Regions from separate parts of the Rhodoferax sp. GW821-FHT02C08 genome, predicted to be linked through region 2. Evidence: predicted binding sites of a transcription regulator. Region 2 holds the regulator's gene; each other region holds the start of a gene.
The links. The regulator LexA, encoded in region 2, represses DNA repair genes until DNA is damaged. The targets are predictions, from matches to a motif close to ACTGTATNNNNATACAGT.
Positions count from the first base shown of each region.

Region 1: a site for LexA is predicted at 1,491-1,508, ahead of imuA (translesion DNA synthesis-associated protein ImuA). Genes of this name have one in related genera too.
Region 3: a site for LexA is predicted at 1,259-1,276, ahead of recA (recombinase RecA). Genes of this name have one in related genera too.

Region 1 covers NZ_JBWKVR010000004.1:222,517-232,382, forward strand. The annotation lists gene AC07VY_RS06755 (SulP family inorganic anion transporter) at 1-1,398, opposite strand, end outside; gene imuA (translesion DNA synthesis-associated protein ImuA) at 1,527-2,240, shown strand; gene AC07VY_RS06765 (Y-family DNA polymerase) at 2,200-3,531, shown strand; gene AC07VY_RS06770 (error-prone DNA polymerase) at 3,524-6,697, shown strand; gene ppk1 (polyphosphate kinase 1) at 6,914-9,007, shown strand; gene sixA (phosphohistidine phosphatase SixA) at 9,013-9,474, shown strand; gene AC07VY_RS06785 (hypothetical protein) at 9,528-9,866, opposite strand, start outside.
Region 2 covers NZ_JBWKVR010000003.1:15,068-24,933, forward strand. The annotation lists gene AC07VY_RS04180 (tetratricopeptide repeat protein) at 1-1,604, shown strand, start outside; gene AC07VY_RS04185 (D-2-hydroxyacid dehydrogenase family protein) at 1,712-2,719, opposite strand; gene AC07VY_RS04190 (hypothetical protein) at 2,804-3,142, opposite strand; gene lexA (transcriptional repressor LexA) at 3,229-3,894, opposite strand; gene AC07VY_RS04200 (asparaginase) at 3,993-5,015, shown strand; gene adk (adenylate kinase) at 5,067-5,723, opposite strand; gene kdsB (3-deoxy-manno-octulosonate cytidylyltransferase) at 5,815-6,570, opposite strand; gene AC07VY_RS04215 (Trm112 family protein) at 6,567-6,749, opposite strand; gene lpxK (tetraacyldisaccharide 4'-kinase) at 6,777-7,802, opposite strand; gene AC07VY_RS04225 (ExbD/TolR family protein) at 7,807-8,223, opposite strand; gene AC07VY_RS04230 (MotA/TolQ/ExbB proton channel family protein) at 8,230-8,862, opposite strand; gene xseA (exodeoxyribonuclease VII large subunit) at 9,202-9,866, shown strand, end outside.
Region 3 covers NZ_JBWKVR010000002.1:238,792-248,657, forward strand. The annotation lists gene recX (recombination regulator RecX) at 1-34, opposite strand, end outside; gene recA (recombinase RecA) at 89-1,192, opposite strand; gene AC07VY_RS03365 (MarR family winged helix-turn-helix transcriptional regulator) at 1,341-1,814, shown strand; gene AC07VY_RS03370 (response regulator) at 1,849-2,523, shown strand; gene fusA (elongation factor G) at 2,963-4,969, shown strand; gene AC07VY_RS03380 (pyridoxamine 5'-phosphate oxidase family protein) at 5,056-5,721, opposite strand; gene pdxR (MocR-like pyridoxine biosynthesis transcription factor PdxR) at 5,972-7,423, shown strand; gene AC07VY_RS03390 (ABC transporter ATP-binding protein) at 7,425-8,489, opposite strand; gene AC07VY_RS03395 (carbohydrate ABC transporter permease) at 8,515-9,342, opposite strand; gene AC07VY_RS03400 (carbohydrate ABC transporter permease) at 9,335-9,866, opposite strand, start outside.

The sequences.
Region 1 (9,866 bases), on a different contig from region 2:
CAGCCGGCGCACCTCGGCCAGGATCTGCTCGGCGTTGGCAAAGAACAGCGGTGCCTCCGGGCGCACCACCAGTACGCCAGGGTGCAGCCGGGCTTCCGGGTGGCGGGCCGCGTCGATGAAGTCATGCGTGCCCGGCAGCTCGCCCAGCACGCTGACCCGCGTTTGTGAAAAGCGCCGCATGGCCGCCACGATGGACAGCAGCACGGCCAGCAGCATGCCTTGCAGTACCCCCAGGGCGATGACGGCCAGCACGGCGCAAATGGCCAGTACCTCGTCCCGCCCCAGGCGCCACAGGGTCAGCAAGGGGCGCGGGTTGAGCGCATGCGTCAGGGCCGACACAACCACCGCGGCCAGCACTGGCTGCGGCAGCAGGGCCAGCCAGGGGCCGGCCAGCAGCACCAGCACAAAAATGACCAGGGCGGCCAGCAGACCGGCGGGTTTGCCTTGCGCTCCAGCATCCTCGTTGGCCGCGCTGGCAGAGAATCCGGCGCCCACCGGCAAGCCCTGGAAGATGCCCGACGCCAGATTGGCCGCACCCAGGGCCGCCAGCTCGCGGTTGGGTTCCACCACGTCGTTGTGCTTGAGCGCCAGCGTACGTATGGAGCCCCAGGACTCGGCGTACAGAATTACCACCAGCGGGACCGCCAGCTCGGCCACACGCAGCCAGGCGTTGTGGTCCAACGTCGGCCATGCCAGATGGATGTGGCCCATGTCAATGGCGCCCACCAGGGGCACGCCGTGCGCCGGCAGGTCCAGCAGCGCAGCGGCCGCCATGCCCAGCAGCATCACGGCCAACGCGGCGGGAAACAGGGCAATGCGTTTCAGCAGCCGCAGGCAGACATAGGCCCCGCAGCCCAGGCCCAGCGTCCAGGGGTTCCAGGCCGGTAGGTCCCGCAGCAGCTGCCACAGAATCTGGGGGGCGCTTGTGCCATGCGCGGCCACGCCCGCGATATGCGGCAGCTGTTTGATGACGATGGTCACGGCCAGGCCAAAGGCAAAGCCGCGCAGCACCGGCCGCGAGATGAAGGCCGCCAGATGGCCTATGCGGGCGGCCGCACTCAGTGCAAACAATGCGCCCACCAGCAGCACCATGGCCGATGACAGCATCAGCGCGCTGGCGGTGTTAAAGCCCGCTGCCACCAGCGTGGCAACCGCGGCGGCCAGGATGGTGGCGGACGAAGAAGTGGGCGACACGATGGCATACCGGCTACCGCCCAGGGCGGCATAGGCCAACAGCCCTGCCACGCTAGACACGATGGCGTGCTGCGGCGCCACACCGGCAATGCCCGCGTAGGCAATGGCTTCGGGGATCAGCAAGCCGGCCACGGACAGACCGGCGACCGCATTGCGCAGTGGGCTGTCGGGTAGGGGAGGGATGGCTGGTTCCTGCAGGCCCATGGAGTGTGTCTTTCTGTGTGCGGAGCGCCATTACACACCAGCAGCACACCTGGGCCTGAGAGGCTTCCACAAGCTGCCAGTCTATTCAAAATACTGTATATTTAAACAGTTAACTGAGAAAACACCCCATGCCCGGCAACACCGTTCCCTTTCTCGACACCGTCTGGCGTGCCAGCGAGTTGAGCCTGGGCGCCATGGCCACGGTGTCCAGCGGCCATGCGCTGCTGGATGCCGCCTTGCCCGGCAGCGGCTGGCCCTGCGGCAGCCTGACGGAAATCCTGCAGGCCCAGCACGGCGTGCACGAATGGCGCCTGCTGCTGCCGGCCCTGCGGGCGGTGGCCGGCACGGTGGTGCTGGTGGGCAGCCCGCTGCTGCCGAATATGCCGGCGCTGGCCTGCCAGGGCCTGGCCATGGATGCGCTGCTGCGCATAGACGCCGAGCGTGCGGCAGACCAGCTGTGGGCTACCGAGCAGGCGTTGCGCTGCCGCGATGTGGGTGCTGTGCTGGTCTGGCTGGCCCATGCGCGCTCTGACCAACTGCGCCGCCTGCACATGGCCGCGCAAAGCGCCAACCAGGCGCAGGCACCGCTGGTGTTCGCGTTCCGCCCGCTGCAGGCGCAAGACGCTTCCTCGCCCGCGCCGCTGCGTATCCGCATGGGCAGTGCGCCCAGGCACCGGCTGGAGATCAGCGTCCTGAAGCGCCGTGGCCCGACGCTGGACCGCCCCTTGCTGTTGCTGCCGGCGCTACCGCCGGCGCTGGTGAAGCCGGCACGGGTGCCGGCGCCTTCTTCCCCCCCGCTCCATGCTGTGGATCGCCCTTACACCCGTTCCATCATCGCTTGAGGTGGCGCAGGGGCCGATCGCCGACATTGGCGCACTGCTGCAGGCGCTGGCCTGGGCGATGCTGCAGTTCAGCCCGCGCGTCTGTCTGGTGGAGCAGGCGGTACTGCTGGAGGTAGAAGCCAGCCTGCGCCTGTTCCACGGCAAGCGCGATCTGGTGCGGGCGGTGCAGCAGCAGGTGGCGTTGTGGCAACACTGCCATCTGGCGGTGGCGCCTACTGCGCTGGGCGCATTGGCATTGCTGAAGCAGCACAGTGGCCCGCTGGCGGGCTGCAAGCCGCAGACCTTGCAGAGCACGCTGGACAGCTTGCCGCTGCATTGCCTGGCGGCGTTGGCCAGCCATCTGCCGACCCTGCAGCGCCTGGGCTGCCGCAGCCTGGGCCAGGTGCGGGCGTTGCCGCGCGCGGGCGTGTCGCGGCGTTTTGGTGCCGGCGTGCTGGATGCACTGGACCGGGCGTACGGGTTGAAGTCGGAAATCTACCCCTGGGTGGCGCTACCCGAGCAGTTCCGCCTGCGGCTGGAGTTCAGCGGCCGCATCGAGGTGGCGCAGGGCATGTTGTTTGGCGTGCAGCGCCTGCTGCTGCAGCTGAAAGCCTGGCTGCAGGCGCGGCAAAGTGGCGCTATCGGAGTGCGCCTGCATTGGGAGCACGATATGCAGCGCCGTAGCGAGGCGGCGGCCGGGTCTATGGAAGTCCGCACGGCCGAGGCCACGCGCGATACATCCCACCTGGCCAAGTTGCTGGCAGAGCATCTGGCCCACACCCCGCTGGCCGCACCGGTGGTGGCCATCACGCTGGAGGCGCTGGGCGTGGAGCGACTGCAGGTCGGTAGCCAGAGCCTGCTACCGGGGGACCAGGTGCGCGGTGAGTCGCTGCAGCAGTTCATCGAGCGTGTTGCCGCCCGGCTCGGGCCGCAGCAGGTGCTGCGTGCCCAGGCCGTGGCCGACCACCGGCCACAGTACATGCAGACCTGGGCCGCGGCCAGCACTGCGGCGGCCGGCAAGCCAATCACGCCGGACCCGGCCCAGGCCTCGCACCCGCCCTGGATACTGCGCAGCCCGCTGCCGCTGGGCATGGACGGCCACCGGCCGGTGTACCAGGACCCGCTAACCCTGCTGGCCGGGCCGGAGCGTATTGAGTCCGGCTGGTGGGATGAGCAGGGGGATGGGCACGGGGGCGACCTGACCTTGCGCGACTATTTCATCGCCCACAGCGCGACATCGGGCCTGCTCTGGGTGTACCGCGAACGTCTGCGCGGTGCGATGGGCTGGTATCTGCACGGTGTGTATGGATAGCCGCGCCACCTCCAGCGCCATGGCCTTGCCGGGTTATGCCGAGCTGCACTGCCTGAGCAACTTCAGTTTCCAGCGCGGGGCCTCGCACCCGCAGGAGCTGGTGGCGCGCGCCCTCAAGCTGGGCTACACGGCTTTGGCGATCACCGACGAATGTTCGGTGGCCGGCGTGGTGCGAGCCCATGTGGCGGCGCGCGGCACGCCGCTGCATCTGCTGGTCGGCACCGAATTCATGCTGCAGGGGGAGGGCGGCGGTACGCTGGTACTGCTGGCGCGCAACCGGCGTGGTTACGGCCAGCTGTGCGAATGGATCACACGGTGCCGTGCCGGCAGCCGAACCGAAAAAGACCCCTACCGCCAGGATGCCGCGCATTGGGAAGCCCACGCCGGCGCATTGAATGAATGCCTGGCTTTGTTCGCACCGCAGCGCCGGATGGATGAAATGGATGTAGACCACATCAGCGCCCGCGCCGAGTGGCTGCAACGCCTGTTTCCGCAGCGCAGCTGGATCGCGGTGGAATTGCTGCAGCGCATGGACGATGCGCGCTGGCTGCACACGCTGCAGCAGGTCGGCCAGCGCAGTGGCTTGCGCCTGGTGGCAGCCAGCGGGGCGTTGATGCATGTGCGTTCGCGCAAGCGCTTGCATGACGTGATCACCGCCGTCCGGTTGGGCCGACCAATGGCTGAGTGCGGTTTTGCGTTGGAGCCGAATGCCGAGGCCCATCTGCGCACCCGCGTGCGGCTGGCCGGCCTGTACCCGATCGAACTGCTGCAGGAGAGCCTGCTGGTTGCCGCGCTGTGTACCTTCAAGCTGGATGAGCTGCAATACGAGTACCCGCAGGAGGTGGTGCCGCAGGGCCACACGCCGGCCAGCTTTTTGCGCCTCAGCGCGCTGGCCGGTGCGGCCCAGCGCTACCCGGGCGGCGTGCCGGACGGTGTGCTGCAGCGGCTGGAACATGAGCTGGCGCTGATTGGCGAGCTGCGCTATGAGAAGTATTTCTTGACCGTCTACGACATCGTGCGCTTTGCGCGCAGCCAAGACATCTTGTGCCAGGGCCGGGGCTCGGCTGCCAATTCGGTGGTTTGCTACTGTCTGCATGTCACCGAGGTGGACCCGATGCGCAGCAGCCTGCTGTTCGAGCGCTTCATCAGCCGCGAGCGTAACGAGCCGCCGGACATCGATGTGGACTTTGAACACGAGCGGCGCGAGGAGGTCATCCAGTACCTGTACACCCGCTTCGGTCGGCACCGCGCGGCACTGACGGCCACCGTGGTTAGCTACCGCTCGCGCAGTGCCATCCGCGACGTGGGCAAGGCACTAGGCTTGCCGCTGGACATGCTGGAGGCACTGGCCCACAACCATGTCTGGTGGGACGACCCCGAGGCTATGCCCGAGCGCCTGCGCGAAATCGGCGCCGACCCGGCCGCCAAGGCCATCGCGCTGCTGCTGGAGCTGGCGCCGGCTCTGGTCGGCTTTCCGCGCCATCTGTCGCAGCACACCGGTGGTTTTGTGCTGACCGGCGACCGACTCACCTCCACCGTGCCGGTGCGCAACGCGTCCATGCAAGAGCGCACCACTATCGAATGGGACAAGGACGACATTGACGCACTGGGCCTGCTGAAGGTGGACGTGTTGGCACTCGGCATGCTGACGGCTATGCACCGCTGCCAGAACTTCATCCGCCAGTGGCGCGGCTATGTCTTTACGCGGCAGCACATCAAGGACGGCGACGACGCCACCTATGACATGTGCTGCGCCGCCGACACCATAGGTGTTTTCCAGATTGAGTCGCGGGCCCAGCAGAGCATGCTGCCCCGGTTGCGGCCGCGTGAGTATTACGACCTGGTGGTGCAGGTGGCCATCGTGCGGCCCGGGCCGATCCAGGGCGGCATGGTGCACCCGTATCTGCGGCGGCGCCAGGGGTTGGAGCCCAAAACCTTGCCCAATGAAGCGCTGGGCCCAGCCCTTGAGCGCACGCTGGGTGTGCCGATCTTTCAAGAGCAGGTAATGCAGATCGCCATGATCGCCGCCGGCTTCAGCGCCGGCGAGGCGGATGAGTTGCGCCGCGCCATGGCCGCCTGGAAGCGCAAGGGCGGGCTGGAGAAATTCCACCAGCGCATCATGGATGGCATGGCTGCGCGTGGCTACGCGTCTGAGTTCGCCGAAGCCATCTTCCGTCAGATGCAGGGCTTTGGCGACTATGGCTTCCCTGAGAGCCATGCCGCCAGCTTCGCGCTGCTGGTCTACGACAGCGCCTGGATGAAATGCCACGAGCCGGCCTGCTTTCTGGCGGCCATGCTGAACTCGCTGCCCATGGGCTTTTACGGCCCGTCGCAGCTGGTACAGGACGCGCAGCGTCACGGTGTCGAGGTTCGGCCGGCGGACGTGACGCATAGCGACTGGGACTGCACGCTGGAGAGCGGTGGGCCGCTGCAGCCGGGCCGGTTGCCGCAACCCGCGGTACGTCTGGGGCTGCGCCTGGTGTCTGGCGTGTCGCAGAAGCCGATGCAGCGTCTGATGGAGGCGCGTGCCGTCCAGCCGTTCCGTAACACCGAAGACCTGGCCCTGCGCGCCCAGCTGGATGCCGCCACGCTGAACGCGTTGGCCCGTGCCGATGCGCTGGCCAGCCTGTCGGGCCATAGGCGCCAGCAGGTGTGGGACGCGTCGGCCCTGCACGCCACACCAGCGTTGCTGCGCGATGCACCGGTATATGAGGATCTGCTGGCGCTGGAGGCAGCCCCTGAGTCCGAAGAAATCGTTTGGGACTACGCGGCGCTGGGCATGACGCTGCGGCGCCACCCGGTGGCCCTGCTGCGGCCGTATCTGCGCAGCAAACGCCTGCTCTCGGCCGCAGAGCTGTTTGCGCTGCCCGAGACGGCGACGGGCCGCGTGGTGCGCGCCTGCGGCCTGGTCACTGTGCGGCAGCAGCCGGGCACGGCCAAGGGCATTGTGTTCGTGACGCTGGAGGACGAAACCGGTAGCGTCAACGTGATCGTGCGCAAGAGTCTGCGCGATAGCCAACGGACGCAGCTGCTGCACTCCCAATTGCTGGCGGTCTACGGCCAGTGGCAGCGCGTGGGCGAAGTACGCCACCTGCTGGCGCAGCATTTGCGCGACGCCAGCCATCTGCTGGGTGAACTGACCACCAGCAGCCGAGATTTCCATTGATGCTTATGCAAAAAATGCTATCAAAATGATGGCGCCTAGCGCAGACAATACCTGCGCTAAAAGCATAAATGGCTATGCTGTTTTTGCTATCAAAAATATTGCATAGGCTAGTGCTTTGTGTCGTCATTGGATTGACACATTACTGTCATCAAATGAGGGGACACTTGCGATTAGCATCGCGCGCCGCGTGCCTTGTATAGCCTCTATAAAGACCTGATGTCTCAGCATAAAAAACCTCCCGCTGCTTCCGCCAATTTGCCTGCCGTGCCCTTGCTGGACCGCGACCACAGCATCCTGGCCTTCAACGAGCGGGTGCTGGACTGGGCGGTGCGCGCCGACGTGCCCTTGCTGGAGCGTTTGCGCTATCTGTGCATTGTGTCGTCCAATCTGGACGAGTTTTTTGAGGTGCGGGGTGCACCGCATCTGATCGCTGCGCAGAACAACGACTACCAAGGCGTCTACAGCGTCCATTCCTTCAAGAAGCTGGCTGCTGCGGCGCACGACCTGGTGGCGCGCCAATACGCTTTGTACAACCAGCATCTGATGCCGGCCTTCGAGAAAGAGGGCTTCCAGATCATTTCGCACGGCGAACGCAATCCCGAGCAGCGACGCTGGGTCAAAGCCTACTTTGACCGCGAGGTACGCCCCCTGCTGATGCCGGTGGGTCTGGACCCGTCGCACCCGTTTCCCCAGGTGGCCAACAAGTCGCTGAACTTCATCGTGCGGCTAACCGGCGAAGACGCTTTTGGCCGCGAGAACGACATCACCATCGTCAAGGTGCCGCGCGTGCTACCGCGCTTCATCCGCATGCCAGATGCGGTGTCGGGCAAGCGCGTTCTGTTTGTGTCGTTGTCCAGCGTGATCCGGGCCCATCTGCAAGAGATGTTTACCGGGCGCACGGTGGGGCAGTTTTCGCAGTTCCGCGTCACCCGCCATTCCGACCTGGCGGTGGACGAAGACGAGGTACGCGACCTGCGCACCGCGTTACGCCAGGGGCTGGAGATACGCCATTACGGGCAGGCTGTGCGCCTGGAGGTGTCGGCGGACTGTTCGGAATACCTGTCGGCCTTTCTGCTGAAACAGTTCAAGCTGCCCGAGCAGGCGCTGTACCGCGTGCATGGCCCGGTGAACCTGGCGCGCCTGACGCAGCTGATCGATCTGGTGAACCGGCCGTCCATGCTGTTCCCGCCTTTCCATGCCAGCTGGCCCCAGCAGCTGACGCAGGGGCAGTCATTTTTCGACCGGTTGAAGCAGGGCGATGTACTGATCCACCAGCCGTTCGAGAGTTTTGACGCGGTGCTGGCCTTTTTGCGCGAGGCCGTCAACGACCCGCAGGTGCTGGCCATCAAGCAGACCATCTACCGCACCGGCGCTGATTCCGAGCTGATGGCCTTGCTGCGCGAGGCTGTGCGCCGCGGCAAGGAAGTCACCGTGGTGCTGGAGCTGAAAGCCCGTTTCGACGAAGAGGCGAATATCAATTGGGCCGAGATGCTGGAATCCATCGGCGCCCAGGTGGTGTATGGCGTGGTGGGTCTGAAGACCCACGCCAAGATGCTGCTGGTGACGCGCCGCGAGGGCAAGCAGCTGCGCCGCTACGGCCATTTGTCCACCGGCAACTACAACCCGCGTACTGCGCGGCTGTACACCGACCTGAGCTATCTGACGGCCGACCCGGCCCTGACCGGCGACATGGAGCATGTGTTCGTGCACATTGCCGGCCTGAGCAAATTGCCCCGCTTGCAGCGCCTGTGGCTGGCTCCCTTCGAGCTGCACGATAAATTGATCGACAAGGTGCGCGCCGTCGGCAAGGCGGCCGCCCAGGGGGTGTCGGGCCGCATCGTGGCCAAGATGAATGCGCTGACCGACGAGCACCTGATCGCGGCCCTGATGCTGGCAGGCCAGCAGGGTGTGAAGATCGACCTGATCGTGCGCGGTGCCTGCATGCTGCCCGCGCAGGAGCCAGGTAGCACGGAGAATATCCGCGTGCGCTCTGTCATCGGGCGCTTTCTGGAGCATTCACGGGTGTTTTATTTCCGCAGCGCCGAGCAGGAAGATTTGTACCTGTCGAGTGCCGACTGGATGAACCGCAATATGCTGCGCCGTATCGAGCTGGCCTGGCCGGTGACCGACCCGCAGCTGCGCCAACGTGTGATTGATGAGTGCCTGGTGCCGTATCTGCTGGACCAGCGCGATGCCTGGGACATGGTTGCGGGCGGCCAGTATGTGCGTGTGCAGCAGCCAGAAGGTCATGGCGCGCAGGCCGCGCTGATGGGGCGTTATGGCCTTCACCGACGGGCGCACGACGCGTAAACACCATGGATCTGGTCTTGTGGCGCCATGCCGAAGCTGAAGAGGGGAGTGAAACTCTGGGCGACATGGACCGAGCCCTGACCTCGCGCGGTAGCAAGCAGGCCCAGCGCATGGCGCAGTGGCTGGACCGCCATTTGCCCGAGAGTACGCGGGTGCTCGCAAGCCCCGCGCGCCGCACGGAGCAAACCGTGCAAGCCCTGGGGCGTCGCTACAAGCTGCGTCCGGACCTGGCCCCGGGCTGTTCGCCAGAGCAGCTGCTGGCTGCAGCGCAGTGGCCTGAAAGCAAGTCTGCCGTGCTGCTGGTGGGGCACCAGCCTACCCTGGGGCAGACGATTGCCCAATTGCTGGGCCTGCGGGAGTTGGAGCTGCCGGTGCGCAAGGGTGCGGTCTGGTGGCTGCGCCGGCGTGAGCGGGACGGCCAGGCGCAGACCGTGGTTGTCTCCGTACAGGGGCCGGAGACAATTTAGTTCACCTTCCAGCGCCACGGCATGGCAGCCTGGACGCCAAATGCGTCGCCGAATCAGGCCTTTTTGGCGACCTTCTTGACGGTTTTTTTAGCGGCTGCCGACACATCTGCGCTGGCGGCTGCAGGGCGGCCGGTTTTGATGGCGGGTACGGCTTGCAGGGCGGTGCGCAGTGCGCTGTCTGACATGGCGGCCAGGGCCTTGATGCCGGCACGCAGCAATTCGCTTTTCTTGGCGGGTTGTGCCAGTTTGATAGTGCGTTGCTTCAACTCGTCCAGCACCACATATTCGGCTTTGGGAATGGTGAAGCTGTCACGTACCAGCTTAGGCTTCTTGACCTTGGTGGGCTTGCTGGCAGCAACTGCCTTGGGCTTGGCAGCGGCGGCAGCCACCGG
Region 2 (9,866 bases):
CGCCTGCGTCCAAACCGGTCGTCAAGGCAGAAACACCAGACAACAAGCCGCATTTGAAGCTGGAGGCCGCCGAGACCCCCGACGAGCGCCTAGTTCAGCTGAAGCCGGCCACCGATATGGTGGTGACCCCCGAAGAAAACGCGCAGAAACGCGCAGAAGCCGCCGCCGCATGGCGTGAGCTGAACCATTTGCCGACGGAAAAACCGGAGGAAAAGCAACGGCTGCTCAGCCTGGAGGCCGAATCCAAGGCACTCAAGGCCTTGTTGGCCAAGAATGAAGCGGACTTCAAGCTGCGCCTGGACCGGCTGGAAAACAGCCGTTCCGACGACGGGCTGATTTACACCCTGGCCGGCCTGCTGGCGGCTGCTGTGGCTGCCGCAGGCTTTTTCTGGAACCGCGGGCGCAAGTCGACCATGGCAGGCGGCGGAACTGATTGGGCCCACCATGGCGAACTCAGCGCCGAGGAGGAGGAGCATCTGGCAACCCCCAGCCGGGCTGCCCCCTTGACGGTGCAGCCGCCGCCCAATACTTTGCCGGGCGCAAACCAGGACACCGAGGTGGATGAGTCCTTGGTAGCCGATTTGCAGCGGTTGAATGCCATGACGGCATCGCCTGTGCCCCCGGCGCAGGCGCCGACGCTACGCCCGCGTGTAACGTCCGAGCCCGTGCGGGGCCAGTACCCTGACGATTTTCTGGATGTGCAGCAGCATGCCGAGTTCTTCGTGTCGCTGGGCCAGTACGACCAGGCGATTGAGGTTCTGCGCAAGAACGTTGATGAAAACATCGAAGTCAACCCACTGGCCTACTTGGAGCTGCTGAAGATATTCCACGCCCTGGGCCGTAAGAGCGAGTTCAACCACCAGCGTGATGCATTCAACCGCATTTTCAACGGCCATGTACCGGCTTTCGAGTCCTACGCGGACGAGGGGCGCACGCTGGAGGCTTACCCTGCAGTCCTGAGCAGCATCGAAACCCTATGGGAAAGCCCCAAGGTGTTGGATTTCATTGAGTCCTGCCTGTTTCGCGACCCCGCTGCGGCTCCCATCAAGCCTTTCGATCTCGCGGCCTACCGCGAGTTGCTGTTGTTGTATGCCATGGCCAAGAGCGTGGTTCGCAGGGGCGTGGCACCTCTGGCGGCGGTGGACGGTGTTTCTTCGGAGCGTGGCGGCCGTATCAGCGGGCGCCAGCCGCTGGAGTCAGGCCTGAAATCCTCGGCCATGGCTGAGGAGGCTGGGCCGCGTGAAACCACGTTTACCCAACCCATGTTGTTGATGCCGGAGTCGGCTGTGGCGACCCTGGACGATGTGCCGGACGATGTGGAAGAAGCTGCGGTCGAGAAAACCCCGGTGGATCTGGATCTTGACCTGGATCTGGATTTCTCCAATTCCGAACTTGCGGCCATGGAGCAACGGCCGGGTGCCCCCGATACGCAGGAACCCCGAGAGTCGGTACCGCCCAGCCTGGACTTTGAAGTTGACGACGAACCCGCTCCTACGGTGCCGCCGCCTTCGTCGGCACCCACTCCTGCACCAAACAGCCATTTACTGGAGTTTGATCTTTTTGATCCACAGGTAGAAGCCAAGATTGCGCCGAAGAACAAGTAAGTCCATCGGTTCGCAGGCAAGAGTTGCAATGCTCTCGCATATAAAAAGGCCTGACGCTATAAATCAAATAGCAGCAGGCCTTTTTTGATGGATTGGCAAGCTGTGACTTAGCGGCGCACTTGCAAAGCCCCAGGGTTGACGATATTGGTCGGCGTGCCCTTGATGAAATTCAGCACATTGTCAAACGCGGCATTGAAGTACATCTCGTAGCTGTTTTGTTCCACATAGCCGATATGTGGTGTGCAGATGCAGTTCTCCAGCCGCAGCAGTGCGTGGCCTTGCAGAATCGGCTCGCTTTCAAATACGTCCACGGCGGCCATGCCGGGGTGGCCCCGGTTCAGGCCGGCCAGCAGGGCGTCGGGCTCGATCAGTTCGGCGCGCGAGGTATTTACCAGCAGGGATGTGGGCTTCATGCGGGATAGGTCTTCCAGCGTGACGATGCCCCGGGTTTCGTCGTTCAAACGCAGGTGCAAGGACAGCACGTCTGATTGCATGAACAGGTCGTCTTTACTTGACGTTACCTCCACGCCATCGGTCAGCGCCCGTGCACGCGAGGTGTCTCGACCCCAGACCAGAACCCGCATGCCAAATGCGCGTGCGTACCCGGTGACGATCTGGCCTATGCGGCCATAGCCCCAGATACCCATGGTCTTGCCCTTGAGCAGGGTACCCATGCCGAAATTGGGTGGCATGGAGGCGGTTTTCAGGCCCGACTGCTGCCAGACGCCATGCTTCAGGTTGCTGATGTAGTGCGGCAGACGGCGGGTGGCAGCCATGATCAGCGCCCAGGTCAACTCGGCTGGCGCCGTGGGTGAGCCCACGCCTTCGGCCACAGCAATGCCGCGTTCGGTACAGGCGGCTATATCTACGTGGGCGCCGATACGCCCGGTTTGGGCAATCATCTTCAGGCGGGGGAGCTTTTCGATCAGCTGGCGGTTGAGTTGCGTGCGCTCGCGGATCAACACAATGATGTCAGCGTCTTTGAGTCGGACGGAGAGCTGGCCCAGGCCTTTGACGGTGTTGGTGTAGACCTTGGCTGCATAGGGTTCCAGCTTGGTGGCGCAATCGAGTTTGCGCACCGCATCTTGGTAGTCGTCGAGGATCACGATGTTCATCCCCGCATTGTGCCTTGGCGCAAAGACCACCCAGCATTTGCTGTCTGCCTGAGCCGGGCCGGTGAGGCCCCAAATGCAGAGGTTTTACTGCAGCAAGGCGTTCGCCCGAGGGGCCGCTTCCAGGGCGGCCAAGCGGTCCAGCTCGGCGCAAACATCGGCCATGCGGCCCGAGATGCGCATGCGGCCCACACCGGACGGCTGCGCGTCCATGACGCGGAGTACGCGCAGCGGCCGCTGTGGTGTGGCTTGTGGGTAGGCGGCAGGACGCAAGGCGCCCGTGGCGGTGTAAGGGGCGCAGACATTGGTGCGTGATGTCACCCCGGCGCGCGGCATACGCCGGGAGCTGCTGCCTGCAATGAGCCAGCCGACCAAGCCCTGGAAAGAACCCAGCAGGTCAATAGACGAAAACGATGCGATTCCCATATGAAACTCCCTCAGCTTGTTTGGCGATGGACACGGAACAGGTTGGCGCGCGGCACGGGGCCAACTCAGCAGACTATGTGGCTGTATCAGTTCAGCAAGGTATTGCGTATCAGCCCCACGGCCAGGCCTTCGATGGCGAAGTTTTCACCCGGCGCGACCACGATGGTGGAGTAGTCGGGGTTTTCGGGCAGCAGCTCAATCAGTTCCTGGTTGCGGCGGAAGCGCTTGACGGTGACTTCATCGCCAATGCGGGCGACGACGATTTGGCCGTTTTTGGCGTCGTTGGCCGACTGGACGGCGAGCAGGTCACCGTCCAGGATGCCGATGTCGCGCATAGACATGCCGCGCACCTTGAGCAGGTAATCGGGCTTGTAGCGGAACATGCTGCTTTCCACATGGTAGGTTTGGTCGATGTGTTCCTGCGCCAAAATCGGGGAGCCGGCAGCAACACGGCCAATCAGGGGCAGGGCCAACTGGCTGAGCGTGTGCTGGAAGCGTGATTCATTGATGGAGCGCAGGGTGTCGGTCTTGAGCCGGATGCCGCGCGAGGTGCCGCTGACCAATTCGATAGCACCTTTGCGGGCCAGGGCCTGCAAATGTTCTTCAGCGGCGTTGGCCGACTTGAAGCCCAGGGTGCTGGCGATTTCGGCCCGGGTGGGGGGGGCGCCGGTGCGGGCGATGGCGGACTGGATCAGGTCCAGAATCTGCTGCTGGCGGGCGGTGAGTTTGGCGGAAAACGTGGGCAGATCCATGGATGACTCCGGTACGTGGCGGTGTGGATAGCGGTTTAGATGGCTGTTTTAATATCCAGTAGCTGTATTTTTAACCAGTTTTTGAAAGTTTGCAAGCCATGGCGGTAAATACAAATGCGGCGGGCTCAAGCCCTGCCAAGATCGTGGTGTTGGGCACCGGCGGCACGATTGCCGGACGTGCTACTAGCGCCGGTGACAACATTGGCTACACCGCTGGCGAGGTGGGTGTGGAGCAATTGCTGGGGCCGGTGGCGGCCTTTCAGGGTACAGGTGTGGAGTTCGTGGCCGAACAGGTTGCGCAGGTGGACAGCAAGGACATGGGCTTTGTCCTGTGGCAGCAGCTGGCACGGCGCTGCGCCTACTGGCTGGAGCAAGCCGACGTGGCTGGCATCATCATCACCCACGGTACCGATACGCTGGAAGAGACGGCGTATTTTCTGCAGGCTGTGCTGCAGCCCGCCAAGCCGGTGGTGCTGACCTGCGCCATGCGCCCGGCCACGGCACTGGTGTCAGATGGGCCGCAGAACCTGCTGGATGCCGTCGTGGTGGCGTCAACGCCGGGAGCCCAGGGGGTAGTGGCCGTGTGCGCCGGCAACATCCACAGCGCGCTGGATGTGCAGAAGGTGCACAGCTACAAGGTGGATGCGTTTTCGTCCGGCGAAGCGGGCCTGGTTGGCCTGGTGGAAGAGGGGCGGGTACGCCTGTTGCGGCCTTGGCCTACGGTACCTGAATTTCATATGAAAAATAGGCCTGTAGCGCAGGCGGAATCTGTGCAAGTAGCTATCAAAAATAGAGTGTTGACGGAGTTGGCTGCTGGGGATTGGCCGCGCGTGGAAATCGTCTTGAACTATGCCGGTGCCGGAGGCATGGTGGTGGATGCTCTGGTGGCCCAGGGGGTTTCGGGCGTCGTGGTGGCTGGTACCGGTAACGGTACTTTGCATGTGGATCTGCAAGCGGCCCTGCTGCGGGCCATGGCGGCGGGTGTGGCGGTACTGCGCGCCACGCGCTGCGTGTTTGGCCGGGTGTTGGCCACGCCGGCCGATGCCATTGCCGACGCGCAAGGTCTGTCGCCGGTGAAGGCGCGTATTGCGCTGATGCTGGCGCTGCTGGCCGCGGGATAAAAAAAGGTCGCCAGGCATGCCTGGCGACCTTTAACAAAGCTGTATCAGGGCTTAGCTGGCCAGTGCGGCAAAAGCCCGCGCGGTGATTTCGTCCACGCTGCCGGTGCCGCTGATGGCGCGGTACTTGGGGGCCAGGCTGGGTTCGTTGCGAGCCCAGCTGGAGTAGTAGTCCACCAGCGGACGCGTTTGGGCGCTGTACACCTCCAGGCGCTTGCGCACGGTTTCTTCCTTGTCGTCATCGCGCTGGATCAGCGGTTCGCCGGTGACGTCGTCCAGGCCTTCGACCTTGGGCGGGTTGAACTTGACGTGGTAGGTGCGGCCCGATGCGGGGTGCGAGCGGCGGCCGCTCATGCGTTCGATGATGGCGTCGAACGGCACATCGATTTCCAGCACGTAGTCCAGCTTGACGCCGGCGGCCTTCATGGCGTCTGCCTGGGGCAGGGTGCGGGGGAAGCCGTCGAACAGGCAGCCGTTGGCGCAATCGGGCTGCGTCAGGCGTTCTTTCACCAGGTTGATGATCAGGTCGTCGCTGACCAGTCCGCCGGACTTCATGACTGCATCGGCTTGCTGGCCCAAGGGGGTACCTGCCTTGACGGCAGCGCGCAGCATGTCACCGGTAGAGATTTGTGGGATGCCGTATTTTTGGCAAATAAAGGTTGCTTGCGTGCCTTTGCCGGCACCGGGTGCACCCAACAAAATTAGTCTCATGGAAGTTCCTCGGAGTATTTAAAACCACGTGGCGTTGCTGGCCACACGAGTTGGCCGCAACGCTTCATTGCGCTGGAGGATACCAGAGGCTTCAGTACAGTTTGCTTACGCGTTCCAGGTCGTCAGGCGTGTCCACGCCTGCGCCGGGCGCATGGGCCGTGACATGGACCGCAATACGGTGGCCGTGCCACATGGCGCGCAGCTGTTCCAGGGCTTCAGTGACCTCGATCGGCGCCTGCGGCAGGGTCGGAAACAACCGCAAGAAGCCGACCCGGTAGGCGTAGATGCCGATGTGGCGCAGCGGTGCCGGGTCGGGCAGGGCTGTGAAGCTGCGCTCTGCCGTGGCGCCGTCGCGCCACCAGGCAATGGGAGCTCGGCTGAAGTACAGCGCGTGCTGCTGGGCGTCCAGCACCACCTTGACCACATTCGGATTGCAGAAGTCGGCCAGGCTGGCGATGGCGTGGGCGGCAGTGCCCATGCTGGCCTGCGGGCGTTGCTGCAACAAGGCGCCGACTTCGTTGATCAGGGCCGGGTCGATCAGCGGCTCGTCGCCCTGCACATTGACCACGATGGCGTCGTCAGCCAGGCCGAGCAGCTCGCAGGCTTCGGCCAGGCGGTCGCTGCCGGAAGGGTGGTCGTCGCGGGTCAGGATGGCTTCCACGCCATGGGCCTGGCAGGCGGCCAGGATGGCCGGGCTGTCGCAGGCCACCACGGTGCGTTGGGCCTGGGACTGCATGGCGCGCTGGGCAACCCGCACTACCATGGGTGCGTCGCCCAGAGCCGCCAGGGGCTTGTTGGGCAGGCGGGTGGAGGCCATGCGGGCCGGGATCAATACGGTGAAGCTCACAGGCCCAACTCCTCGTCGCTCAGGGTGCGGGCTTCGTTTTCCAGCAGGATAGGAATGCCGTCGCGCACCGGGTAGGCCAGGCGGGCGCTGCGCGAGACCAGCTCTTGCTTTTCGCGGTCGTATTGCAGCGGGCCCTTGGTGACGGGGCAGACGAGCAGCTCCAGAAGTTTGCTATCCATGGGGAAATCTCAGTCGGTCAGTCGGTATTAGGTTGCCGCAGAAATGCGGCCAGGGGGCGATGATAGCCAGGGATCGACGCGCTGGTCGAGCGCGGCCAGAAAGCCGGCGTCCAGCTCCAGCACGAGGGGGACGGCCCATGCATCCGGCTGGTGCCGCCATAGCTTGACGGCATCTTTCTCTGTGCAAATCACGGTCTCGCGCAGGTAATTCGTGCGATGCCAGCTATCAAAATTGTAGTGATCCGGCAAGGCCTGGGTCTGTGCGAGCTGCAGGCCGGCCGCCTGCAGCATGGTGAAAAAATGGTCTGGCTGGGCGATGGCTGCCACGGCGTGCAGGGGTGTAGCCTGCAGGCTGGACAGCGGGCGCCGCGTGCCGTCGGCCTGCAGCGCATAGTCGGCCAGCCGGCGTTGCGCCCGAAAGCCGGCGAATGCCGGGTGCTGGCCGGTGTGCAGTACCAGGTCCACGGGGCGCGGCCAAGGTTCGCGCAGAGGTCCGGCGGGCAGCAGAAAGCCGTTGCCCACGCCCCGGTCGTCAAAAATGCAGATTTCCAGATCGCGCCGCAGCGCGTAATGCTGCAGGCCGTCGTCGCAGAGTATCAACTGGGTGTGTGGATAGGCCGCCAGCAGGGCCTGGGCCGCATCCAGACGTTTGCGCGCCACGAACACCGGCACCTGGCAGCTGCGGCGCACCAGGGCGGGCTCGTCGCCCACTTCGCTGGGCAGGCTGTCGGCGTGCACCTCGCGGCAGTCCTGGCCGTCCTGGATGTTGCGACCGTAGCCACGGGATACCACGCCGACCGCAATGCCACGCGCTGTCCAATGCTGGGCCAGGGCCATTACCACCGGGGTTTTGCCCGAGCCGCCAGCGACCACGTTGCCGACCACGACGACCGGTACCTGCACGCTGCCGGAGGTAAGCCAGCCCGTGCGGTACAGCAGCTTGCGCAAGGCGTGCAGTAGGCCATACAGCAGTGACAGCGGCCAGAGCAGCCAGGCCAGGGGCCCGCGCGTGCGCCAGGTGCGCAGCAGCCTGCCTTCCATGCCCTCGGCCATGGGCTTATTTGGGCGTGGATTGGGTGGCAAACGTGATCTGGTTCAGGCCTGCGCGGCGCGCGGCCTCCATCACGGTGATGACCGACTGGTGGGTGGCGCTGGCATCGGCGCTGATGATGACCACCATGTCTTTGCCGCCCCGGGCTGCGTTGGCCAGGGCTTGCGAGATCACGTCGATGCTGCGGCCTTCCACTGCGCTCTTGTTCACCGCGTAACGCCCGTCGCTGCTGACGGCGACGATGATTTCCTTGGGGTAGTCGCGCTGCGCATCGGCATTGGCTACCGGCAGCTTGACCTGCAGCTCGGTGAATTTGCTGTAGGTGGTGGACAGCATCAAGAAGATCAGCACCACCAGCAGAACGTCGATGAACGGGATCAGGTTGATTTCGGGCTCTTCCCGGTGGCGGTGGCGGAAGTTCATAGCCTGTCAGCCCCGCTTGCGTACCGAGCTCAGGTGGCGGGCAAACTGGTCGGCGGCCATTTCCAGCGCCAGCAGGTACTCGTCCACGCGGGCGCGGAAATAGCGCCAGAAGATTAGCGAGGGGATCGCCACCATCAGGCCGAATGCCGTGTTGTACAGCGCCACCGAGATGCCGTGCGCCAGCTGGGCCGGGTTGCCGCCCGAGCTGCCGCCGCCGGTTTGCGAACCAAAGATGTCGATCATGCCGATCACCGTGCCCAGCAGGCCCAGCAGCGGTGCTGCTGATGCAATGGTGGCCAGGGCGCTGAGGTATTTCTCCAGCTTGTGGGCGACCGAGCGGCCAGAGCTTTCCATAGCCGTGCGGATGTCTTCATCGCTGCAGCGTGGGTGGGTGTGCAGCACGCGCATGCCGCTGGCCAGCACTTCGCCCAGCAGCGAGTTTTGCGCCAGCTGGTTCACCACGCCCGGTGCAGGCAGCGTGACCTGGGACACGGCCAGCACCTCGTCAAGAAGTTTTGGGGGGACGATTTTGGCGGTCTTGAGGCTGAGAAAGCGTTCAATAACCAGGGCCAGCGCCAGGATGGAGCAGGCTACGAGGGGCCAGATGGGCCAGCCTGCGGCTTGTATGATCGAAAACAATATGGCTCTCCGCGCTGATAGATTCTTTGCGATTATGGCTTAGCCGCTTGCGACATCCGCGATTTGTTCCGTATCTGTTTAAACCCCCGAGCCACCCACATTTCCTGTGGATAACTTTGTGAAGAACTTGTAGTCACCGCGCCGAAATCCAGCATCCATGCGGGTCCGTGACACTTCGATGAAAATTTAAGCAGAAAAAAATCCAGTGAAATCAATCACTTACCACACAAATCCAGCGTTTCCCGCGGGTTTTTACGAAATTCAACGGGTGGGTGCAGCCCTTGTCGCGCCTGTGGAGCACTTGCCCGGCCAACTCCGCGCTGCGGCGCGCCAGACCTGATGGTGGACGCCCCAAACCCAGTATTGGCGCCGCGTATCTGGCCGGTTGGCGCGCTATGCCGCGCCATTGCTGATGCGCTGGAGGCGCGCTTCAATCCTGTCGCGGTGCGCGGCGAGATTTCGGGCTTCTCGCGCGCGTCCAGCGGGCATTGCTACTTCAATCTCAAGGACGCGCAAGGCCAGATCCGCTGCGCCATGTTCCGCCGCGCGGCCAGTCTGCTGGACTTTGCGCCGCGCGATGGTGAGCTGGTGGAAGTGCGCGGCCGCCTGGGCGTGTACGAGCCGCGTGGTGATTTGCAGCTGATTGTGGAGAGCATGGGTCGCGCTGGGCAGGGCGCCTTGTTCGAGCAGTTTTTGCGGCTCAAGGCGCAGCTGGAGTCCGAAGGGCTGTTTGACCCCGCACGCAAGCGCCCCTTGCCACTGCTGCCGCGTGGCATTGGTGTGGTCACATCTTTAGGTGCCGCTGCGTTGCACGATGTGGTGGCGGCCTTACAGCGGCGGGTGCCGCATATTCCCGTGGTGCTGGTGCCGGCGTTGGTGCAAGGAGCGGCGGCACCGGCTGAGCTGGTCAAGGCACTATCAAATTTATATCGCTTTGCGCAGGCGGAATCTGCGTCAGCGGGTGATTTTGTACATATCGATGTCATCCTGCTGGTGCGCGGTGG
Region 3 (9,866 bases), on a different contig from region 2:
GGCTGATGGGCGCGGAGGCCGATGGAAACGCCATGCGCTATCTCTTTAATAGCTACCAGCATAGGTACTAGCTGCGCTGGCAGGCACTTTATGCCTCGACCTTGGCCTTCTTGCCTTCTTTCACTTCCTTGGCTTCTTCCACCACAGGGACCAGAGGAATGCCCAGGGACTCGCGCACCTTGTTCTCAATTTCGATCGACAGGCCGGGGTTCTCGCGCAGGAATTCGCGGGCGTTGTCGCGGCCCTGGCCGATTTTTTCGCCGTTGTAGGCATACCAGGCGCCCGACTTTTCGATGATCTTGGCTTCCACGCCCATGTCGATGATTTCGCCATGGCGGCTGATGCCTTCGCCGAACAGGATATCGAACTCGGCCGTCTTGAACGGGGGCGCGACCTTGTTCTTCACCACCTTGACCTTGGTTTCGTTACCGATGGAGTCGTCGCCCTTCTTGATGGTGCCGGTGCGGCGGATGTCCAGGCGCACGGAGGCGTAGAACTTCAGCGCGTTGCCGCCGGTGGTGGTTTCGGGCGAGCCGAACATCACGCCGATCTTCATGCGGATCTGGTTGATGAAGATGACCATGCAGTTGGCCTTCTTGATGGTGGCGGTCAGCTTGCGCAGCGCCTGGCTCATCAAGCGGGCTTGCAGGCCGGGCAGGCTGTCGCCCATTTCGCCTTCCAGTTCGGCCTTGGGCGTAAGCGCCGCCACCGAGTCCACCACGATCAGGTCGATGGCACCGGAGCGCACCAACGAATCAACGATTTCCAGGGCCTGCTCGCCAGTGTCGGGCTGGCTGATCAGCATTTCCTGCAGGTTCACGCCCAGGTTTTGCGCGTATTGGGTGTCGAGTGCGTGCTCGGCATCGACAAAGGCGCAGGTGCCGCCCAGCTTTTGCATCTCGGCAATTACTTGCAGGGTCAGCGTGGTCTTACCGCTGGACTCTGGGCCGTAGATTTCGATGACCCGGCCACGTGGCAGACCGCCGACGCCCAGCGCCACGTCCAGGCCCAGCGAGCCGGTGGAAACCACCTGGATGTCCTCGATCACCTCGCCCTCGCCCAGGCGCATGATGGTGCCCTTGCCGAACTGCTTTTCAATCTGTGCCAGAGCGGCTTGCAGGGCTTTGGCTTTTTCAGCCAGGGCAGCGGGGGTGGGGGCGACAGCGGGAGCGCGGGCAGCGGTAGGGTTCATGGCGGTGTCTTTCAAAATCAAGGGGTCAAGAGTTAGTGGGCCTGCATGGCCTGCTATTAACAACAGGCTGGATGCTTGAACAGTAGTTTAAAGCTCTGTTTTAAACCTGCAAAGCACATTTTTAGTCAGTTTGCCTTACCATTAATCCATGGCTTCCATCACGACAGACCAGGCTTGGCGGGAAACCCATTTGGGGCGGCGGCTGGATGCTGCCCTGCGCCAGTTCGACACGCGCGTGCTGGAGCTGATGGCGCGCAATATCGAGGTACCGCTGGCCCTGGGCAACCTGGCGGCGCGCGCGCAAGTGGGCGCCGCCCACATCCACATCACCCGGCACCTGCCGCTGCAGGGCTCACGGCTGACCGAACTGGCCGCGCAGGCCGGCATGAGCAAACAGGCCATGGGCGACCTGGTGGACCAGTGCGCCGCCTGGGGCATGGTGGCGCGCGAACCCGACCCGCTGGACGCCCGCGCCCGCCGGGTGGTGTTCACCGCCACCGGCCTGGCCTGGCTGCAGGCCTATCGCGACGCCGTGGCTCAGACAGAGGACGAATTCCGCGCTGCTGTCGGCCAGGACGTAGCGACGGTGGTCTCGCTGGGCCTAGAAGCCTACGCGGCCTAGAATTGATCGAAGAAAACCTATAAAGGGGACACGTATGCGCATTCTCATTGCGGAAGACGACCAGGTATTGGCCGACGGCCTGTTGCGCGCGCTGCGGGCCTCAGGCGCGGCGGTGGACCATGTGTCCAGCGGCAGCGAGGCCGACGCTGCTCTGCTGACCAACCGCGAGTTCGACCTGCTGATCCTGGACCTGGGCCTGCCCAAGATGCATGGGCTGGAGGTGCTGAAAAAGCTGCGCGCCCGCGGCTCCTCCTTGCCGGTGCTGATACTGACGGCCGCCGACAGCGTGGAAGAACGCGTCAAAGGCCTGGACTACGGCGCCGACGACTACATGGCCAAACCCTTTTCGCTGCAGGAGCTGGAAGCCCGGGTGCGCGCCCTGGCGCGGCGCGGCGCGGGCGGCGCCAGCAGTAGCATCCAGCACGGCCCGCTGGTCTACGATCACGCCGGGCGCATGGCCACCATAGACGGCAAGCTGGTGGAACTATCGGCACGCGAGCTGGGGCTGCTGGAGGTCTTGCTGCAGCGCGCCGGGCGCCTGGTCAGCAAGGAACAATTGATCGAGCGCCTGTGCGAATGGGGCGAAGAGGTCAGCGTCAACGCCATCGAGGTCTACATCTACCGGCTGCGCAAGAAGATCGAGAAAGGCCCGATACGCATCGCCACCGTGCGCGGCCTGGGCTACTGCCTGGAAAAGATTGCGCCGTGATTTACGCCGTAATGTGTGCCTTGAATGTTACATAGCACATTACTATTGAAACATAAGCCCCCAAAGACAAAACCTACAAAACTTTTTATAATTGCGTCCATGCGTATGTCCACCCAAGCTTTGATCCTCTAGAAACCTTCCGATTTTTCGGAGGGCTTATGCGCCTTGCCGGAACCCACACAACCCCGGCAATTTGCGCGGGGTTTTTTGCTTTCTGGACCCGTGTTTTTAAGGAATTTCCATGCACACCTTTGACAAACTGATCGCCGCAATTCATCCGCACCAGTGGATGGTGGGCTTGCGCTCGTCCATTGGTGTCGCTGCCGACGCGCAAGACATAAACCGCTAGCTGCGGGATTTTTTCAAGGCTGTGGAACAGCCGTTGAAACCCCTGGCCAGCATTGAGCAGGCCAGGGGTTTTGTCTTTAAGGAACATAGTATGAACACGCGACAACTTCGCAATATCGGCATCATCGCCCACGTCGACGCTGGCAAAACCACCGTCAGCGAACGGGTGCTGTTCACCACCGGCGAAATCCACCGTACCGGTGAGGTGCACGACGGCAACGCCACCATGGACTACGACCCGCAGGAGCGGGCGCGCGGCATCACCATCAACAGCGCCGCCACCACCGTGGCCTGGCGCGGTCACCAGATCAACCTGATCGACACGCCCGGCCACATCGACTTCAACATCGAGGTCAGCCGCTCGCTACGCGTGCTCGACGGCGCGGTCGTGGTGTTCGATGGCGTGGCCGGCGTAGAGCCGCAGACCGAGACCAACTGGCGCCTGGCCGACCAATACCATGTGCCGCGCATCGCCCTGGTCAACAAGCTGGACCGCACCGGCGCCGACTTTGCGCGCGTGGTGGCGATGATCGCCGAGCGCCTGGGCGTCAAACCCCTGGTGCTGCAGCTGCCCATAGGCACGGAAGCCGAGTTCAGCGGCGTAGTCGATCTGCTGACCCAGCAAGCCCTGACCTGGCCGCCCAATGCCCAAGGCAAACCGACGCTGGAACGCAGTGCCGTGCCCGCCTATATGCAGGCCGCCGTGGAGTCTGCGCGTCGCACCCTGGTAGAGACCGCCGTGGAGCAAAACGACGCGCTGCTGACCGCCTATCTGAACGGTGAAGACATCTCGGAAGCGCAGCTGCGCGCGTGTATCCGCCAGGGCACACTGGCCGGCGCCTTTGTGCCCGTGCTGGGCGGCGCCGCGCTGAAGAACAAAGGCGTCGAGCCGCTGCTTGATGCGGTGGTGGACTACCTGCCCGCGCCCGAAGACCGCAACACTGACCTGCCACCGGGTGACGGCTTTGCTGCGCTGGTGTTCAAGGTGGTGCACGACGAACACGGCACGCTGAGCTATCTGCGCGTTTACCGTGGCGAAGCCCATGCGGGCAGCCAGGTGCTGAACGCCAACACCGGCCAGCGCGAACGTCTGTCGCGCGTGGTGCAAATGCACGCGGACCGGCGCGAAGAGCTGGCACTGGCGCAAGCCGGTGACATCGTGGCCGTGGCAGGGCTCAAGGCCAGTAAGACCGGCCACACGCTGAGCGACCCCGCACAGCCCCTGGTGCTGGAGGAAATCCATGCGCCCGAACCTGTCATTTCGATGGCGGTGGAGCCGCACTCGCGCGACGAGCAAAACAACTTCTCGCGCGGCCTGCACACGCTGGTGGACGAAGACCCCAGCCTGCGCCTGGGCCAGGACGCCGACACCGGCCAGACCCTGCTGTCCGGCGTAGGTGAGCTGCAGCTGGAAGTGACGCTGGAAAAGCTGCGCAGCCGCTTCGGCGTGACGGTGCACACCGGCCCGCCCCAGGTAGCCATGCGCGAGACCATTGCGCGTGCGGCCAGCGTGCGCTATCTGCACAAGAAGCAGAGCGGCGGCCCTGGTCAGTATGCGGAAGTGGCGCTGCGCGTGGAGCCGCTGGAGCGCGGCGCAGGTCTGCGTTTCGAGAACGCCATCACCGGCGGTGTGATCCCCAGGGAATACATCCCCAGTGTGGAACAAGGCGTGCGGCGCGCGGCCCTGGCCGGCGTGCTGGCCGGCCACCCGGTGGTGGATCTGTTGGTCACGCTGGAGGACGGCAGCTTCCACGAGAAGGACTCGTCCACGCTGGCGTTTGAGGTGGCCGGTGCGGCCGCCTTCACCCAGGCGCTGCGCGAGGCCGGGCCGACGTTGCTGGAGCCGGTGATGGACGTGGAAGTCACCACGCCGATGGACCATGTGGGCGACGTGATCGGCGACCTGAACCGCCGGCGCGGCCATGTGCGCAGCCAGGACCAGCGCGGCAACGCGGCGGTCGTGCGCGCCATGGTGCCGCTGCAGACGCTGTTTGGCTACATCGGCAGCCTGCGCGCGCTGACCGCCGGGCGCGCCAGCTACACGATGCAGTTCGACCACTACGCCGAGGCGCCGCGGCAAGTGCCGGCACACGCCTGAGCCTGAAAAGGGCGAACCGCAAGGTTCGCCCTTTTTTATGCATGAAATCAGCAACTAGCGCATATTCCACCTGTGCCAGAAGCTATCTAAACAGTAGCAGAGCCCTGCCACTGCTGTACATAGGCCGGCACGTCGCCGGGCCCGGGTGCGTCTTCCACCGGCGCAGCCTGGGTCTGCACCAGCGGCAGCACACCCGTCCACACCGGAATGTCCATGTCCTCCGCATCATCGATGGGCGGGCCGGTGCGCACCTTACACACAGCTTCCGTCAGCGCAATACGCATCACGGTGGTGGCGGCGAACTCTTTGTCATTGCCACGGCGGATGTCCGCATTCCGGCCCGGCGCCAGCTTGTCCATGAAGGCATCCAGCGCGGCGCGTTTGGCAGCGTCTTCCGCCACCCGCTCGAAGCTGCCGTAGATGACGGCCGAGCGGTAGTTCATCGAATGGTTGAAGGCCGAGCGCGCCAGCACCAGGCCGTCCACATGGGTGATGACCACGCAGGCCTGGGTGCCGCCGGCCAACAGCTTCAGCAGGCGGCCGCCGTTCGAGCCGTGGATGTACAAGTGCTCGCCTTCGCGCCAGCAGGCGGTGGGGATGTTGTGCGTGCCCTTGTCGTCCACAAAGGCGATGTGGCACACATAGGCTGCATCGATGATGGCGTGCAGCGTGCTGCGCTGGTAGTCGGCGTTCTCGGCAATCCGGCGGATGCGGGTGCGTGCGCTGGGCGGCGCAACGGCGGTGTCGGTCATGGGGCAGGTTTCCAAAAGAAGAGTGAAAGGCAGCGCACTATAATTTTTACTGGCTCTAAAAATAGAACCAGAAGTCATTAATTTTCTAGAACCACGATTCATTAATAAACCCCAATGACGTGCGCCACGGCTCTCACTCCAGGAACCCATGGGGCCGGCTTTGCCGGACCATCGGGTTCGCCCCCTGAAGGGGGTTGGCGAGAGCGACACGAAGTGCGCGAAGCCTGGGGGGGAACCATGTAAGGCCACGATGGACTACGCCGTACTGTTTGCGCAATTCAGCCAGGCCCATGCGCAGCAGGGCTGGCCGCGCCAACGCCTGCTGCATGCCTGCCTGCGCGCGGCCATCCGCAGCGGCACTCTGGGCGCCGGCACGCGCCTGCTGGCGACGCGGCAGTTGGCCAACGACCTGGGTGTGTCGCGCAACACCGTGCTGTACGCGTACGAGCAGCTGGCCACCGAAGGCTATGTGCAGCCGGATCGGCGCGGCACGCGGGTGGCGGACATCGCCGTCGCCCGCCCAGCCGCACGGGCGCGTCCGGCCCAGCCGCCACCCAGCCTGTCGCGCCGTGCCCAAACGGCAGAGCCGCTGCCCGAAGCGCATCTGATGGGCGCCTTCGTGCCCGGTGTGCCCTCGCTGATCGACTTTCCGCTGCCGGCCTGGCAGCGGCTGATGGACCGGGCCTGGCGTGCCACCTCTACCGTGCAGCTCAACTACGGCGGCCCGGCCGGCCAGCCGCTGCTGCGCGAAGCGATTGCCGAGCATCTGCGTGCCTCGCGCGGCGTGGTCTGCGAAGCGCGCCAGGTGTTCGTCACCGACGGCACGCAAAGCAGCCTGGACCTGTGCGCCCACGCCTTCGCCGACGCCGGCGACACCGTGTGGCTGGAGAACCCCGGCTACCGTGGCGCGCTGACGGCGTTCAAAGCTGCCGAGCTGCGGGTCCACGGCATTGCGGTGGATGCCGAAGGCATGGCGCCCAGCGCCGCCGACTGGCGCCTGCATCCACCCAAGCTGGTCTATACCACACCGTCGCACCAGTACCCGCTGGGCAGCGTACTGAGCCTGCCGCGCCGGCTGGCGCTGATCGCCCAGGCCCAGGCTGCGGGCGCGCTGCTGATCGAGGACGATTACGACAGCGAATTCCGCCACGATGGCCCGCCGCTGGCCGCGATGCAAGGCCTGCTGCCCGACGCGCCGGTGCTGTACCTGGGCACCTTCAGCAAAACCATGTTCCCGGCGCTGCGCATCGGCTTCATCGTGGTGCCGCAGAACTTGGTGGAGCCGCTACAGCGGCTGGTGACGCAGTCGGTACCCCGGGGCCGCGCCGCAGACCAACTGGCCCTGGCAGAGTTTTTGCGCAGCGGCCAGTTCGCCACCCATTTGCGCCGCATGCGCCGTCTCTACCGGCAGCGGCGCGATGCCCTGCGCAGCGCGCTGGAACGGCAACTGGGCGATGTAGGAAGCGTGCACGGTGGCTCGGCCGGCATGCATCTAGCGCTGGTGCTGGACGCCGCGATTTCCGACTTGGCCGTCAGCACCCAGGCGCTGCAAAAAGGCATCGAGGCCCACCCCTTGAGCGCCCACGCCGTAGGCAGTGGGCCAGTGTGGAACGGCCTGATGCTGGGCTATGCCCAGGTGCCGGTGGAGCAGATGGAGGCAGCGGTGAAGAAGCTGGCGGCCATCGTCCGCAAGCTGGGCTGAGCTACAAGCGCTGCTGCGTGGCCTCGTCAAACACATGGACCCGCTCAGCAGGAATCGCCAGCGTGATGTTGTCGCCAGACTTCACCAGCAAGCGGTCATGCACCAGGGCCTGGATGGGCTGACCCTGGGCTTCGCAGGTCAGCAAGGTGTCGGCACCGCTGAACTCGACCACCTTGACTTCGCAGGGGATGCCATGAGGCTCGCCGGCCGGGCGCACCTGCAGATGCTCGGGCCGCAGGCCGAGCAGCACCCGGCGCTGGCCCAGGTTGGCAAACCGGTCTTCCAATAGGACTTGACCACCAAAATCGGCTCTGGCGCAGGTATTGTCTGCGCTAGAAGCTACTATATTCATAGCAGGCGAGCCAATGAAGGTGGCCACGAAGCTGTTGCACGGCCGGTCGTACAGCTCGGCCGGGGTGCCGATCTGCTCCACCTTGCCGTCGCGCAGCACGATGATGCGGTCGGCCATGGTCATGGCTTCGATCTGGTCGTGGGTGACGTAGATCGAGGTGGTCTTCAGGCGCTGGTGCAGGGCGCGGATTTCGGTGCGCATCTGCACCCGCAGCTTGGCGTCCAAGTTGCTCAGCGGCTCGTCGAACAGAAACACCTGCGGATCGCGCACCATGGCCCGGCCCATGGCCACGCGCTGGCGCTGGCCGCCAGAAAGTTGACGCGGCAGGCGGTCCAGCATCTTGTCCAGGCCCAGCATCTTGGCAGCACCGGCCACCTTGCTGGCGATGGTGCCCTGGGGGGTGCCGGCAATCATCAGGCCGAAGCCCATATTCGCCTCGACCGTCATGTGCGGGTACAGCGCATAGGTCTGAAACACCATGGAAATGCCGCGCTCCTTGGGCGGCAGGTCGTTGACCACCTTGTCTCCTATGCGGATCTGGCCTGCGCTGGGCGCGTCCAGCCCAGCCAGCATGCGCAGCAGGGTGGATTTGCCGCAGCCGCTGGGGCCGACGAAGACGGCAAATTCGCCGTCGCCGATAGAGATGTCCACGCCCTTGATGACGGGCACGTTGGCAAAGGATTTTTCGATGCCGGAGAGGGTTACGGATGCCATGGATTGTGTTCTCTGCGAAAAATGGTTAACCGCCCTTGACACCGCCGGCGGTGAGCCCGCCAACGATCTCTTTCTGGATCAGGAGTGTGAGGATCAGCACCGGCAAGGTGACCAGCAAGGCCGCCGCCGCCAGCGGGCCCCAGGCGATCTGCTCGAAGGTCAGCACGTTGTAGATGGCAACCGGCAGGGTGCGCGTCTCACGCCCGGCCAGCACGGCGCCGAAGATGAAGTTGTTCCACGAAAAGATGAAGGCCAGAATGCCCGCCACCGTAATGCCAGGCCGCGCCAGCGGCAGGGCAATATGGCGAAAGCGCTGCCAGGGCGAGCAGCCATCGACCACCGCAGCCTCTTCCAGTTCGATGGGCAAGGTCTCGAAATAACCCGACACGATGTAGACCATGATGGGCACGGTGATCACCAGGTGGGTGATGATCACCGGCGCCAAGGTCCCGGTCAGCCCCAGCGCCTGGAACAACGTGAACAGCGGGATCAAGAAGCTGATGGCCGGCGTCATGCGGGCGATCAGGATAACCATCAGCAGCTTACGCGCCTTCATTCGGGCCACGCCGTAGCCGGCAGGCACACCGATCAGCAAGGCCACGATGGTCGCCGTACCCGACACCATGATGCTGTTCAGCAGGTACTGGAAGAACGGCCCGCTGTCGAACACCTTGACGAAGTTGGCCAGCGTGGGCGGGCTGGGGATGAACACCGGCGGGTAGGCCAGGTTGTCCACCTCGTTCTTGAATGCCAGCGACAGCATCCACACAAAGAAGCTGATGGCGGGCGACACCAGCAGGAACACGCACAAACCTAGCAGCAGCTTGTCGCGTAATTTTTGGGTGTTATTCATAGTATTTCGAACGCTCGCGCAGCCAGAACAGCAACATGGAAAGAGCCACCACCAGCACAAAAAACACCACCACCACGGCCGAGGACTTGCCGATCTGGTAGAAGGAAAAAGCCTGCAGGTAGAGGTAGATATTGATGGTCTCGGTCGATGTACCCGGCCCACCCTGGGTGATCACGTAAATGGTGTCGAAGGTCTTCAGAGCATCGATCAGCCGCACAACAGCAGCCACCAGAATGAAGGGCAACAGCAGCGGAAAGGTGACGTAGCGGAAGGTCTGCCAGCGGCTGGCACCTTCCATGTAGGCGGCCTCAAACGGGTCGGTGGGCAAGGAGGCCAGGCCGCCCAGCACGATCAGCATCACCAGCGGTGTCCACTGCCACACATCCACCATCACCAGGCACAGAATCGCCAGCTTGGGCGAGTACACCCATTCGCTCGGGCCTATGCCAACCAGGGACAGCAGGTAGTTCAGCACGCCTTGCTGCGGGTGGAACATCATCACCCACACCAGCGCAATGGCCACC